Linked DNA regions of Rubrivirga marina. The protein of the gene in region 2 binds, or shares a complex with, the protein of the main gene of each other region. Links are inferred from orthologs where the notes say so. Each region holds a gene or a part of one and is shown on either strand. Other genes may lie near its edges.

Evidence for each region.
Region 1: the proteins of groL (region 2) and metK are in contact, whole or in part, in a cryo-EM structure (PDB 8P4O), measured with the Escherichia coli proteins. The link is inferred for Rubrivirga marina from one-to-one orthologs.

The regions. Positions count from the first base shown.
Region 1 is NZ_MQWD01000001.1:754,882-761,523, forward strand. Bases 1,550-4,458 are described here. They hold metK (methionine adenosyltransferase), read right to left. Parts: upstream 3,657-4,458; coding sequence 2,442-3,656; downstream 1,550-2,441. Other genes in these bases: BSZ37_RS02970 (YfaP family protein), read left to right, coding at 1,550-2,093; BSZ37_RS02980 (acyl carrier protein), read left to right, coding at 3,914-4,159; fabF (beta-ketoacyl-ACP synthase II), read left to right, coding at 4,267-4,458. Also shown: BSZ37_RS02965 (hypothetical protein), read left to right, coding at 51-866; more of BSZ37_RS02970, read left to right, coding at 942-1,549; more of fabF, read left to right, coding at 4,459-5,529; BSZ37_RS02990 (DUF819 family protein), read left to right, coding at 5,673-6,642. UniProt on the Escherichia coli protein: Catalyzes the formation of S-adenosylmethionine (AdoMet) from methionine and ATP.
Region 2 is NZ_MQWD01000001.1:3,175,703-3,182,352, forward strand. Bases 1-2,917 are described here. They hold groL (chaperonin GroEL), read left to right. Parts: upstream 1-598; coding sequence 599-2,236; downstream 2,237-2,917. Other genes in these bases: BSZ37_RS13390 (DUF2085 domain-containing protein), read right to left, coding at 1-55; groES (co-chaperone GroES), read left to right, coding at 237-530; BSZ37_RS13405 (CAP domain-containing protein), read left to right, coding at 2,431-2,917. Also shown: more of BSZ37_RS13405, read left to right, coding at 2,918-3,018; BSZ37_RS13410 (COX15/CtaA family protein), read left to right, coding at 3,012-3,941; BSZ37_RS13415 (NRDE family protein), read left to right, coding at 3,978-4,751; BSZ37_RS13420 (hypothetical protein), read right to left, coding at 4,729-5,163; glmM (phosphoglucosamine mutase), read right to left, coding at 5,160-6,524.

The DNA.
Region 1 (6,642 bases), 2.4 Mb from region 2 along the record:
CTCCACCGTCTTCACCCCCCCGCTCCATGACCTTCCCCCGGTTCTCTGGCATGCGCCCCTGCCTGCTCCTCCTCGCCCTCGTCCTCGCGACCGCCCCGGCCGCCCAGGTCAACGTCGGCGCCGGCGGCTACGCCGTCGAGTACGCCCTCGGCGACAACGCGCCCGCCTACACGTTCGACAGCGACGTGTACGCCGCCGGGTTCTACAGCGCCACCGGCTTGTTCCATGTGTTCTATGGGACCGACGTCCAACCCTCGGCGGCGGAGGGCGACTCGACCAAGGCGAGCGCGCTCGGCGCCGACCTCGCCTCGGCGGGCCGCCTCCCGATCGCGACACTGGGCGAGGACGTCACGGTGAACCTGTTCGTGCCTCTCGGGGTCGAGCTCGGCTACCGGTACTTCCGCGTGGAGCCCTCACTGGCGGACGGCGTCGAGCCCGACGAGGACGATATCGAGACGCTCCACCTCGGGCTGGCCGCGCTCCGCGTTGGCGGCGGCGCCGAGGCCGAAGTCCCGCTCGAAGGGCTCCCCCTCGCCAGTGCCCTCACCGGCTCGGCGTCCCTGACACTCGGCGCCGGCGCCCGGGCCGACTTCGACCCGCTCGAGGCCAGCAACCAGCTCGGCGGCGCCGAGGGCGATGGGGTCGATGCGTACGGCCTCCGCACGAGCACGCTCACCTTGCAGGCCAAGCTCGACGGCGTCCTCGGCACGGACCTCGGCGCCATCCTCGGCTACACGCTTCGGACCACGCGTACCGACTCGACCCCGCTCGAATCCGTGGGCGACCTCGTCGGCGTGGTCACCGAGGCCAGCGACTACACGCAGCTCGATCGGCTCCACCTCGTCCGGGTCGGGGTCCTGTTCTAGCCTGCCGGTCTAGCCGTCCAGAGTTCAAACCTCTTCCATGCCACGTTCCATGCCCTCCACGTTCTGCTGGTCTCGGTGCCCGGCTGTGACCTCATCGAACCAAGCGGTACCTCCCCGGACGCCGAGCCCTCCGACAGCCAAGAGATCGGGCTGGCGGTCGTAGAAAACGCTCCGGAGTCACCACTTGTCGTCGTTCATCCGGACGGCTCCTATGCGGCTCCCATCTTCGACCCCGATTCGGGGGTGCTCACGGGCGGCACGTTTGTCGCACCGGACAGCACCACCACCACAGTCCTCTTCGGCGAAGATGGGCTCCCCCAGACACTTCACGCGCAGGGGGCAGTCCTCGCGTTCGCGAACTACCGGCCCGGCCTCGTCGACGTGGCCTTGCTTCTCCCGAATGGGGAGATGTCGTTTCAGCGCGATGTCGACATCGCGGAGATCAACCTCAGCGATCTCACCGACGGCTTAGCGAACGGCCTCCGCGTCAGCGCCGACGTTGACGTCACCGCGGCCGTCGTGACGTTCGCCAGAGCGACCTCCGCGGCCGTTGCCCTGGCGACGGCCGCCGTCGCAGCGGTCAATGGAGCCGCCGTGGGATTCGCGTCCCTGACATGGGATGCGGGCCTCGCAGGGACGGCCATCCGCATCTATAACGCGACCACGGACTGGGCCCAATGCTTGGGGATGAACGCCGTCGCGTGCGGAGTCGCCCTCGTCGATACCGCCTTGCTCGCGTACGATTCGGCCACGTCGGAGAGGCTGCGCGATCTGGTGCTCACTATGCTGGCGGCGCTCGACACGGGGTCGGGTGACGTACAGGTCACGCTAAAGTGGACGAACACGGCCGACCTCGACCTCTACGTTTCGGATCCGACCGGGGAGACGATCTACTACGGGCAACCGACCTCAAGCTCCGGAGGCCAGCTCGACGTTGACGACACTGACGGCGAGGGGCCCAAGAACGTTTTCTGGCCCACAGGGCAGGCACCGAGAGGGACTTACGCGGTCTCCGTTGATCACTATTCGGGGCCGAGCCCAGCGTCGTTCACCGTGCTCGTGCAGGCGTTTGGGCACACCCGGACCTTCTCCGGCTCGGTCGCTAATGGCGAGAGGGTATTCGTCACGGCGTTCTCGCCCGACGGGATCGCCCGCCAGTCTGCCAGGGCACTTAGGGTCCGCTCTCGCCCCGCACAGCCCGGGCTGAAAGTGGCCGGACCGTTCTGACCTCGGGCTCCGACCGCCGCCGCCCCACGTCGGACGGCGGCGGCTGGGCCAGCAGAAGATCGCGTAGGAGGTTGAGGAACTGGGCTTCGCTGGCGAGGGCGCCGACTCGATGGCATGCACCTCGCTCGCCTAGCTGCCCCGACGGCCCGACAGCGCCGAACAAATCGTGTGATCCCATGATGTGGGCAGCCTGTGCGGCGGCCGATTCTGTTAGCGGCTCACTGGGGACCCTCCCTTCCCCTCCGGGGCCGGCCTTTTCTGTGGTGGGAACGGGCCGGTCCTCCGGCGTCGAGGCCGCCGACCCCAGCTGTACGGGGCCGGCGGCCTCACGTGTTCAGGAGGGCTCGGTCAGGCCGTCGCCTGGGCCGCCTCGGTGAGGGTCTCGACGAGGTCGAGCCGCTCCCACGGGAACGCGTCGCGGCCGAAGTGGCCGTAGGCCGCCGTCCGGCGGTAGCGCGGGCGGACGTCGCCGTCGGAGTCGATGAGCCCGAACCGCTCGATGATGGCCGCTGGCCGGAGGTCGACGTGCTCGGTCACGAGCGCGGCCAGTTGGGCGTCGGTGAGCCCGTGCTGCGCCGTCCCGTTCGTGTCGACGCGGATCGAGACGGGGTCGGCCACGCCGATCGCGTAGGCCACCTGGACGAGCGCCTCGTCGGCGAGCCCGGCCGCCACGAGGTTCTTGGCGACGTGGCGCGTGGCGTAGGCCGCAGAGCGGTCCACCTTCGAGGGGTCCTTGCCCGAGAACGCGCCGCCGCCGTGTGCCCCCTTCCCGCCGTACGTGTCGACGATGATCTTCCGGCCCGTGAGGCCGGTGTCGCCGTGCGGCCCGCCGATGACGAACGTCCCGGTCGGGTTGACGTGGAGCACGAGGCCGTCGTCGACGAGCTCCGCCGGGAGGACGTGTGGGAGGACGTGCTCGCGGACGTCGGCCTTGATCTGGGCCAGCGACGCGCCATCATCGTCCGGGTCGATCTCGTCGTGCTGGGTCGAGAGGACGACGGTGTGGACCCGCTTGGGCGTCCGGCCGTCGGCCTCATATTCGATGGTCACCTGGCTCTTGGCGTCGGGCCGGAGGTAGGTCATCACCTCCCCGGCCTTCCGGATGTCGGCGAGCCGCTTGACCAGCCGGTGGCTCAGCATGAGCGCCAGCGGCATGAGCGTCTCCTCGTCCTCGCGCGTGGCGTAGCCGAACATCATGCCCTGATCGCCGGCGCCCTGCTCGGCGTGGAGCCCGCGGTCGTCGTCGACGCCCTGCGCGATGTCGGCCGACTGCTCGTGGATCGAGACCAGGACGCCGCAGCTCCGGGCGTCGAACTGGAGGAGCGGGTCGGTGTAGCCGATCTCCTCGATCGTCCGGCGGACGACCTCCTGGACGTCGACGTAGGTGTCGCTCGTGACCTCGCCCGAGACGACGACGAGGCCGGTCGTGCAGAGGGTCTCGATGGCGCAGCGGCTGCGCGGGTCGCCGGCGAGGAACGCGTCGAGGAGGGCGTCGGAGATCTGGTCCGCGACCTTGTCGGGGTGGCCTTCCGAGACCGACTCGGAGGTGAAGAGGATCGCCATGGGAAACGCAACGGGAGGACGTGGGCGACGAAGGTAGCGGCACCCCGTCCGCCTCGGCGTCGGATTCGCCCCCCTGCCGATGGCCTCAACCGCGTCTTCCGGGAATCTGCGGCGGGGGGCGTGCGTAAGGAGGGCCGCCACCGCCCCGTCCGGCCCCTCGGACCGCCGGGCCGATTGCCCGCCCCGGCCGGCTGGCGTAGCTTTCCCGCCCTCATGGCGCCGTTTCGCGCCCGCCCCCTCTACCCGACCCACCCCCCATGGCCGCCGAGTCCACCGAACAGCGCATCAAGGAGATCATCGTCGAGAAGCTCGGCGTCGACCAAGCCGACATCACGCGCGAGGCCTCGTTCACCAACGACCTTGGCGCGGACTCCCTCGACACCGTCGAGCTCATCATGGAGTTCGAGAAAGAGTTCGACATGACCATCCCCGACGAAGACGCCGAGAACATCGCCACCGTCGGCGACGCCATCGACTACGTCGAGGCCAACAAGGAAGGCTAGCGTTCTCGTCGGCCCTTCGCTCTGAGTCTCTTGCCGGCGGGGCGCCCCACAGCGCACCGCCGGTTTTGTATCGCGCCGCGTCCGCGGCGCCCGCTCGCCCCTCCCCCATGTCGTTCTCCGACCGCCGCGTCGTTGTCACCGGCCTCGGCGCGATCACGCCGCTCGGCCACTCGGTCCCCGCCTTCTGGGACGCCATGATGGAGGGCCAGAGCGGCGCCGGCCCCATCACCCACTTCGACGCCAGCGAGTACCCGACGCGGTTCGCCTGCGAGGTCTCCGACTTCGACCCCGGCGACTACCTCGACCGGAAGGAGGCCCGCCGGCTCGACCCGTTTGCCCAGTACGCCATCGTCGCCGCCGACGAGTCGCTCCGCGACGCCGGCATCGACACCGAGGCGCTCGACGCCGAGGAGAAGACGCGGATGGGCGTGGTGATGGGCTCCGGGATCGGCGGGATGAAGCTGTTCCAGGACCAGGTCGTGGAGTACGCCGAGCACGGGCCGCGCCGGCTCAGCCCGTTCTTCGTGCCGATGATGATTATCGACATGGCGCCCGGCCTGATCTCGATGCGCCACGGCCTCCACGGGCCGAACTACGCGACGGTCTCGGCCTGCGCGACCTCGAACAACGCGATCGGCGACGCCTGGATGGTCATCAAGGCCGGCCTCGCCGACGTCATGGTGGCCGGCGGGACCGACGCGAGCATCACCGAGGTCGGCCTGGGCGGGTTCGGCAACATGAAGGCGCTCTCGACCCAGAACGACGACCCGCTCCACGCCTCCCGTCCGTTCGACGCGGGCCGGGACGGGTTCGTGATGGGCGAGGGCGCCGGCTCGCTCGTCCTCGAGGACTACGAGCACGCCAAGGCCCGAGGCGCCAAGATCTACGCCGAGGTCACCGGCCTCGGCATGTCGGCCGACGCCCACCACATCTCGGCCCCCCACCCCGAGGGGCTGGGCGCCAAGCTGGCCATGGAGCAGGCGCTCCAGACGGCCGGCGTCGCGCCCGAGGCCGTCGACTACCTCAACATGCACGGGACGAGCACCCCGCTCGGCGACGTGGCCGAGACGAAGGCGATCAAGGCCGTCTTCGGCGAGCACGCCTACGACATGAACCTGTCGTCGACGAAGTCGATGACGGGCCACCTCCTCGGCGCCGCCGGCGCCGTGGAGGCCATCGCCTCGATCCTCGCCATCACGAACGGCCGGATCCCGCCGACCATCAACTTCGAGACGCCGGACCCGGCCTGCGACCTCAACTACACGTTCAACGAGCCCCAGGACCGCGACGTGAAGGTGGCGCTCTCGAACGCGTTCGGGTTCGGCGGGCACAACACGTGCGTCGTGTTCGAGAAGGTCGAGGACGAGTAGGCCCGCTCCGTTCGAGTTCCGCGGGGGCGGTGGGCGATGGCCTGCCGCCCCGTGCTGTTTCAGTCCCGCCACGGAGGTCCCGAGGCGGACCGCCCTCGGCGAGAGGGTCCGCCTATCTTCGCGGCTCCCCTTCCCGACCGCGCATGGACCCCGCCGAGGCCGCCCTCATCACCGAGCCCACCCAGGTCGCCGCCCTCCTAGCGGCCGTGCTCGCTGGCGTGTTCGCGCTCTCGCGCGTGGCCGCACTGGAGAAGCTGTTCGACGTCGTCCCGCCGGTGATCTGGGCGTACTTCGTGCCCATGCTCCTCACGACGGCAGGCGTGACGCCGGCCTCGAACCCGGCCTACGACTGGTTCAGCTACGTGCTGCTCCCGTTCGCGCTGTTCCTGCTGATGATCACGATCGACCTCCGCGCGATCTTCAGCCTCGGGCCCCTCGCGCTGGCGATGATGCTCGTCGGCACGCTCGGCATCGTGATCGGCGGGCCCATCGCCTACCTCGCCGTCGGGCAGTTCATCGGTGACCCGGAGACGTGGAAGGGGATGGCCGCGCTCTCCGGCTCGTGGATCGGCGGCACGGCCAACATGCTGGCGCTCAAGGAGTCGGTCGGGCTGAGCGACGCCGGGCTCGCACCGATCATCGTCGTCGACACGGTCGTGGGCTACGGGTGGATGGCGGTCCTCCTGTTCCTCTCGGGCTACCAGGCCCGGTTCGACCGCTGGGTCGGCGCCGACACGGCGGCCATCGACCGCGTCAACGCCACGCTCCAGGCCATGGACACCTCGCGGCGACCGTCGACGACGGCGACCGTGGCCATGATCGTCGGCCTCGGCTTCGGCGCGGCCGTCCTCTCGCGCGTGCTCGGCGGGCTGCTCCCCACGCTCGGCGACCCCACGATCATCTCGGGCGGGACGTGGGCCGTCCTCCTCGCCGTCACGGCCGGGCTCGCCCTCTCGTTCACGCCGATGCGCCAGCTCGAGCCCGACGGCGCCAGCCGGATCGGGTTCGCCGCGCTCTACCTGCTCCTCACGTCGATCGGCGCGACGGCCGACCTCGCCGCCGTCCTCCAGGCGCCGTCCTACCTCCTGATGGGCGTCGTCTGGCTGGCCGTCC
Region 2 (6,650 bases):
CGACCGCGCCGAGCGCGACCGACCAGCCGACGGAGAGCCGAGCGGGACGTGCCATGGCCCGAACCTACGGCGGGCCTCCGGCGAGGATGCGCCACGCTTGACGACGACTTAACGCGGCGCGCGGGACCCTCCGGCAGAACCCGAGGTTGGAACCCTAGCACTCTCGCGGGGAGAGTGCTAATCTCACTCGCCGCGGCTCGACCGCACCCTCTGTACCCCCCCTTCCAATCCACACCATGGCAGCTTCCATCAAGCCGCTCGGCGACCGCGTCGTCGTCAAGCCCCAGGACGCCGAGACCCAGACGGCCGGCGGCCTCTACATCCCTGACACCGCCAAGGAGAAGCCCCAGCGCGGGACCGTCCTGGCCGTCGGCCCGGGCAAGGTCGAGAACGGGACGAAGGTCGACATGACCGTCTCCGAGAACGACACCGTCCTTTACGGCAAGTACGCCGGGACCGAGATCCAGCTCGACGGCGAGGACGTCCTCATCATGCGCGAGTCCGACATCCTCGGCATCGTCAACGGCTAGCCTTCGCGCTCGCCCGGCCGCCTCGGTACCGAGGCGGACACCCCCAACTCTAGAACCAACCAACCACAATGGCTAAGCAGATCACATTCGACGCGGACGCCCGGAACCAGCTGAAGGAGGGCGTCGACGCGCTCGCCAACGCCGTCAAGGTGACGCTGGGACCCAAGGGCCGCAACGTCATCATCGAGAAGAAGTTCGGCGCCCCGACTGTCACCAAGGACGGCGTGACCGTCGCCAAGGAGATCGAGCTCGAGGACAAGATTGCCAACGTCGGCGCGCAGATGGTCAAGGAGGTCGCCTCCAAGACCTCCGACGTCGCCGGTGACGGGACGACGACCGCCACGGTCCTCGCCCAGGCGATCATGAACCAGGGCCTCCGCTCGGTCAACTCGGGCGCAAACCCGATGGACCTCAAGCGCGGCATCGACAAGGCCGTCACCGCCGTCGTCGAGGAGCTCAAGGGCCTCTCGCGCGAGGTCGGCGGCAAGGACGAGATCGCCCAGGTCGGCACCATCTCCGCCAACAGCGACGAGGAGATCGGCAACCTCATCGCGGAGGCGATGGAGAAGGTCGGCAAGGACGGCGTCATCACGGTCGAGGAGGCCAAGGGCACCGACACCTCCCTCGAGACCGTCGAGGGCATGCAGTTCGACCGCGGCTACCTCAGCCCGTACTTCGTGACCGACCCGGACGCGATGGAGGTCGTGCTCGAGGACGCGCTCGTCCTCATCCACGACAAGAAGATCTCGGCGATGAAGGACCTCCTCCCGGTCCTCGAGAAGGTCGCCCAGATGGGCAAGCCGCTCCTCCTCGTCGCCGAGGACATCGACGGCGAGGCCCTCGCGACGCTCGTCGTGAACAAGCTCCGCGGGACACTCCGCGTGGCCGCCGTCAAGGCCCCGGGCTTCGGCGACCGCCGGAAGGCCATGCTCGGCGACATCGCGACGCTCACGGGCGGCACGCTCCTCTCCGAGGAGATGGGCTACAAGCTCGAGAACGCGACGCTCGACAGCCTCGGCAGCGTCCAGCGCGTCGTCATCACGAAGGACAACACGACGCTCGTCGACGGCGCCGGCACGCAGGAGGACATCTCGGGCCGGATCGGCCAGATCCGCAGCCAGATCGAGAACACGACCTCGGACTACGACCGCGAGAAGCTCCAGGAGCGGCTCGCCAAGCTGTCCGGCGGCGTGGCCGTCCTGAAGATCGGCGCCGCTACGGAGCCGGAGATGAAGGAAAAGAAGGCCCGCGTCGAGGACGCGCTCCACGCGACCCGCGCGGCCGTCGAGGAGGGCATCGTCCCCGGCGGCGGCGTCGCCCTCGTGCGCGCCATCTCGGCCCTCGACGACTTCCAGGTCGAGAACGAGGACCAGCAGATCGGCGTCAAGATCGTGCGTCGCGCGCTCGAGGAGCCGCTCCGCCAGATCGTCAACAACGCCGGCCTCGAGGGCTCGGTCGTGGTCCAGAAGGTCAAGGATGGCGAGGCCGACTTCGGCTTCAACGCCCGGACCGAGGAGTACGGCAACCTCCTGAGCATGGGCGTCGTCGACCCGACGAAGGTCACCCGCACCGCGCTCGAGAACGCCGCTTCGGTGGCCGGCCTGCTCCTCACGACCCAGACGGTCGTTGTGGACAAGCCCGAGCAGGAGCCGGCGATGCCCGCCGGCGGCGGGATGGGCGGCATGGGCGGCGGCATGGACTTCTAGTCCAGCCCGGCACCCCCGCCTCGGTCTCCCCACGGAGGTCCCGAGGCGGGCACCGCCACGGGGCGGCTCTCTTCGGAGGGCCGCCCCTTTTTTTGGTCGGCCTCGGAGCCGAGGACGAGAGGACGGGCCTCATCCTTCACGCGAACTCCGGCGCCGTCGGCCTACACTGACCGCCCGATGACCGTTGGCCCCTCATGCGCTGGTTGACACTCCTCTGCCTCCTCACCGGCTGCGTCCTCCCGACGCCCGAGGCGGACCGTGGAGCCCGTGCACCGGGCCGAGCGGACGACCGGCCCGACCTCGGTGGCCTCGCGGACGAGGTCCATCAGGAGGCGAACGCGGCCCGCCGATCGAGCAGCGAGGCGCCGCTGCGGTGGTCCGACGCCCTCGCGGCCGTGGCCCGGGATCACAGCCGGGACATGGCGTCCCGCGGCTACTTCGACCACGTCTCGCCAGAGGGCGCCACCGCACAGGACCGGGCTCTGGCCCGGGGCGTCGACTGCCGAGTCGATCTACGCGGCGGGCGGTCCCGGGTCGGGGTGTCTGAGAACCTGTACCAGGGCTGGCGTTACGGCCGGGTCTGGACTCGCCAGACGGCCGACGGCGCGACGCGCACCTACGAGTGGCTGTCCGCCAACGAGATCGCCCGCCAGACCGTCGGCGGGTGGCTCGACAGCCCGGGCCACCGTCGCAATCTCCTCGACCGCGTCTCGACCGCCCACGGCATCGGCGTCGCCGTGGACCGCGAGGACCGCATCTACGTCACCCAGGTTTTATGCTGAACGTCTCCTCCCGTACCGTCTCTCGCGTCGCCTGGGGTGTGCTCGGGTACACCGTCCTGGTGATCCTCTGGGGCGCGTTCGTGCGTGCGTCGGGCTCCGGCGCCGGCTGCGGCGACCACTGGCCGCTGTGCAACGGCGAGGTCGTCCCGACGGCACCGACGATGAACACGATCGTCGAGTTCGGGCACCGGATCACGAGCGCTCTGGCTGGGATTGCCGCCCTCGGGCTCGTCGCCGTCGTGTTTCGAGGCACCGCGAAGGGGTCGCCGGTCCGGAAGGCGGCCGTCGCGTCGCTCGTGTTCATGATCACGGAGGGCGCCATCGGGGCCGGTCTCGTCCTGTTCGAGTACGTCGCCTACAACCCATCGATCGGCCGGGCGGTGTGGATGGCGGCACACCTCACGAACACCTTCTTCCTCCTCGGCGCGCTCACGCTCACCGCGTGGTGGTCGGAAGGCGCCGACACGCCCCGCCTCGGAATGCGCGCCGAGGCGGGCTGGGTCGGAGCCGCGCTGCTAGCCGTACTCGTGCTCGGGGCTGGCGGGGCGATCACGGCGCTCGGCGACACCCTCGTGCTCGGCGGTGGCCTCGACCCCGAGACCGACCCGATCGTCGCAGCCATCCTCGGCGCGCGCGTGTTCCACCCGACGATGGCGTTCGTCGCCCTCGCGATCCTCGGCGCTGCCGTGTTCGCGACGCGGACCGGCGCCCGACCCACGACCCTGGGCATGACGATCCTCGGCGTGTTCCTCGGCCAGATGGCCCTGGGCGCCCTCAACGTGGCGCTGATGGCGCCGATCTGGCTCCAGATCGTCCACCTGCTGATCACCGACCTGATCTGGATCGCCATGATCGTTTGGGCCTCCGAGACGCTGGCGGCCCCCGCTTTGGAGCCGGTCGAGTCGGCTGCCGTCGCCGCCTGACCGCTCCCCCGATCTGCCCCCGAACGCCCTCCTCCTGTGTGCCTCGTCGCCTTCGCCCTCGACGTCCATCCCCAGCACCGGCTGGTGCTCATCGGGAATCGTGACGAGGCGTTCGCGCGGCCCGCCGCTCCGCTCGCATGGTGGAACGACGCTCCCGGCGTCCTCGCCGGCCGGGACCTCGAGGCCGGCGGCACGTGGCTCGGCGTGACGGATACGGGCCGGTGGGGCGTGTTGACGAACGTCCGCGACCCGCATCATCCGCGGCCGAGCACGCGGTCGCGCGGCGCCCTCGTCGCCGACTTCCTCCGCCTCGACGGCACTGCCCGCAGCTACGCCGAGGCGGTGCACGCGGAGCGCGACACGTACGACGGCTTCAACCTCGTCGTCGGCGATCCCGACTCGGTCCACGTGGTCTCGACGCGGCACGACGAAATGTTGGAGCTGGAACGGGGGGTCTACGGGATCTCGAACGACCGGCTCGACACGCCGTGGCCGAAGGTCGTCCGAGCCCGTCAGCGGCTCCGCGACGCGCTCCGGTCCGACCCGGTCGATCCGGCTGACCTGCTGCCGATCCTCGACGACCGCGAACCCGCCCCGGACGACGCCCTGCCGGACACCGGGGTCGGGCTCGAGTGGGAGCGCCGCCTCTCCCCCGTCCGCATTGTCGCCGACGGGTACGGGACGCGCGTCTCGACGGCGCTCGCGCTCGACCGCGACGGCGGCGGGCGCGTGGTCGAGCGGACGTGGCTTCCCGACGGCTCAGCCGGCACGACCACCGAGGCGGAGGTCACGCCACCGGCAGCGACCTGAACACGACGGCGGCGAACGCCAGACCGGCGGCGGTCCCGATGAGAACGGCCCGCGCCGTGACCTCCGAGATCGAGTCGAGCCACCGGCTCTCGGTGTCATCCGGCGCCGCGATCCAGCCGGTCCGGCGGTCCCACTCGGCCTCGTCGGCCTGCTGCCAGACGAGCCACAGTGCGAGGGCCGCGTAGAGGAGCAGGAGCCAGAGCGTCGGCTCGGCGTCGATCCACCCTGCGACGGCGAGGAAGAGGGCGACGGCGCCGACCGACGCGGCGGCCTGCATCGCGACCGTCAGCGCCACCCACAGCGGGACGCTCACCGCCCACGCCGGGACGAATCCGAACGCGAGGTGCTGCACGACGCGGGCGGCCCACGTCGAGAGCAGGAAGAGCGGGACCGCGATGAGGCCCAGAATCATCCGTCGAGGAGCTCGGCCTTGAAGCGCTCCGCGAGGGCGTCGGCGGCCTCGGGGGTGCCCGCCTCGGTGTAGACGCGGAGGATCGGCTCGGTGTTGGACTTGCGGACGTGCGCCCAGCCCTCGTCGAGGTCCACCTTGACCCCGTCGACGGTGGACACGCGGCCCTCGTACCTCCCCGCGAGCGCGTCGAGGAGCGCGTCGGCGTCGAGGTCGTCGGTGAGCGGCAGCTTGTGCTTGGCGATGGCGTAGGTGGGGTACCCGGCGCGGAGGTCGCTGAGCGACTGGCCCGTCTCAGCGAGGTGCTGGAGCACGAGCGCCACGCCCACGAGCGCGTCGCGGCCGTAGTGGAGGTCCGGCAGGATCACCCCCCCGTTTCCCTCCCCGCCGATGACTGCCCCCGCCTCCTGCATCGCCCGGACGACGTGGATCTCACCCACGGCCGACCGCACCACCTCTTGCCCGTGCTTGCTCGCGATGTCCTCGATGGCTCGCGACGACGACAGGTTCGTTCCGACGGGCCCGGCCTTCTTGCCGAGCAGGAAGTCGGCGGCGACGACCTGCGTGAGCTCCTCCCCGAAGAACCGGCCGCCGTCCTCGACGAACGCCAGCCGGTCGGCGTCCGGGTCCACGACCACGCCGAGGTCGGCGCCGGTCTCGGCCACACGGCTCGTGATGCCGTCGAGGTGGGCCGGAAGCGGCTCCGGGTTGTGGGCGAAGCGGCCCGTCACGTCGCCGTTGAGGACCTCGACGTCGTCCACGCCGAGCGCCTCCAGCATCGCCGGGATGGCGAACGCGCCGACCGAGTTGATCCCGTCGACCACCACCTTGAAGCCGCGCTGGCGGATCGCATCGGGGTCGACGTACGGCAGCTCGAGGATCTTCTGGACGTGGTACGGGAGGAGATCGTCGGTTTCGTAGTCGCCGAGGTCTTCGTAGCCGACCGTGTGGGCGGAGACGTCCTCGTCGGCGAGCGCCAGCACCTCGGCGCCCTCGTCGGGACCGAGGAACTCGCCGTTCCGGTCGAGGAGCTTGAGCGCGTTCCACTCGGCCGGGTTGTGCGAGGCGGAGAGGATGACGGCGCCGTCGGCCTCGTGCTTGAGCACGCCCATCGCCACGCTCGGCGTCGTCGCCAGCCCGGCGTCGACGACGTCGCAGCCGGCGGCCTGGAGCGTGGCCGTCACGAGGCGGGCGCAGACGTCGCCCGTCACCCGCCCGTCGCGCCCCACCACGACGAGGGGGCGCGCCTCGGTCTGCCGGCGGAGCCAGGCGCCGAAAGCGGAGGCGTAGCGGACGAGCGCGGCCGGGTCGAGGCCGTCGCCGAAGACGCCGCGGATGCCAGAGACGGAAGCGATGAGGGGCATGGAGATCGGGGGGCGGTCGGGTTGGAGGTCGAGGGTGACAGCCGGGGCGGCCCGGTGCGTCGGTGTCGGGAACGAGCGAAACCCTCATCCGGTCCGGGACGCGGCTCTATCCTGGAGATGCGTTCA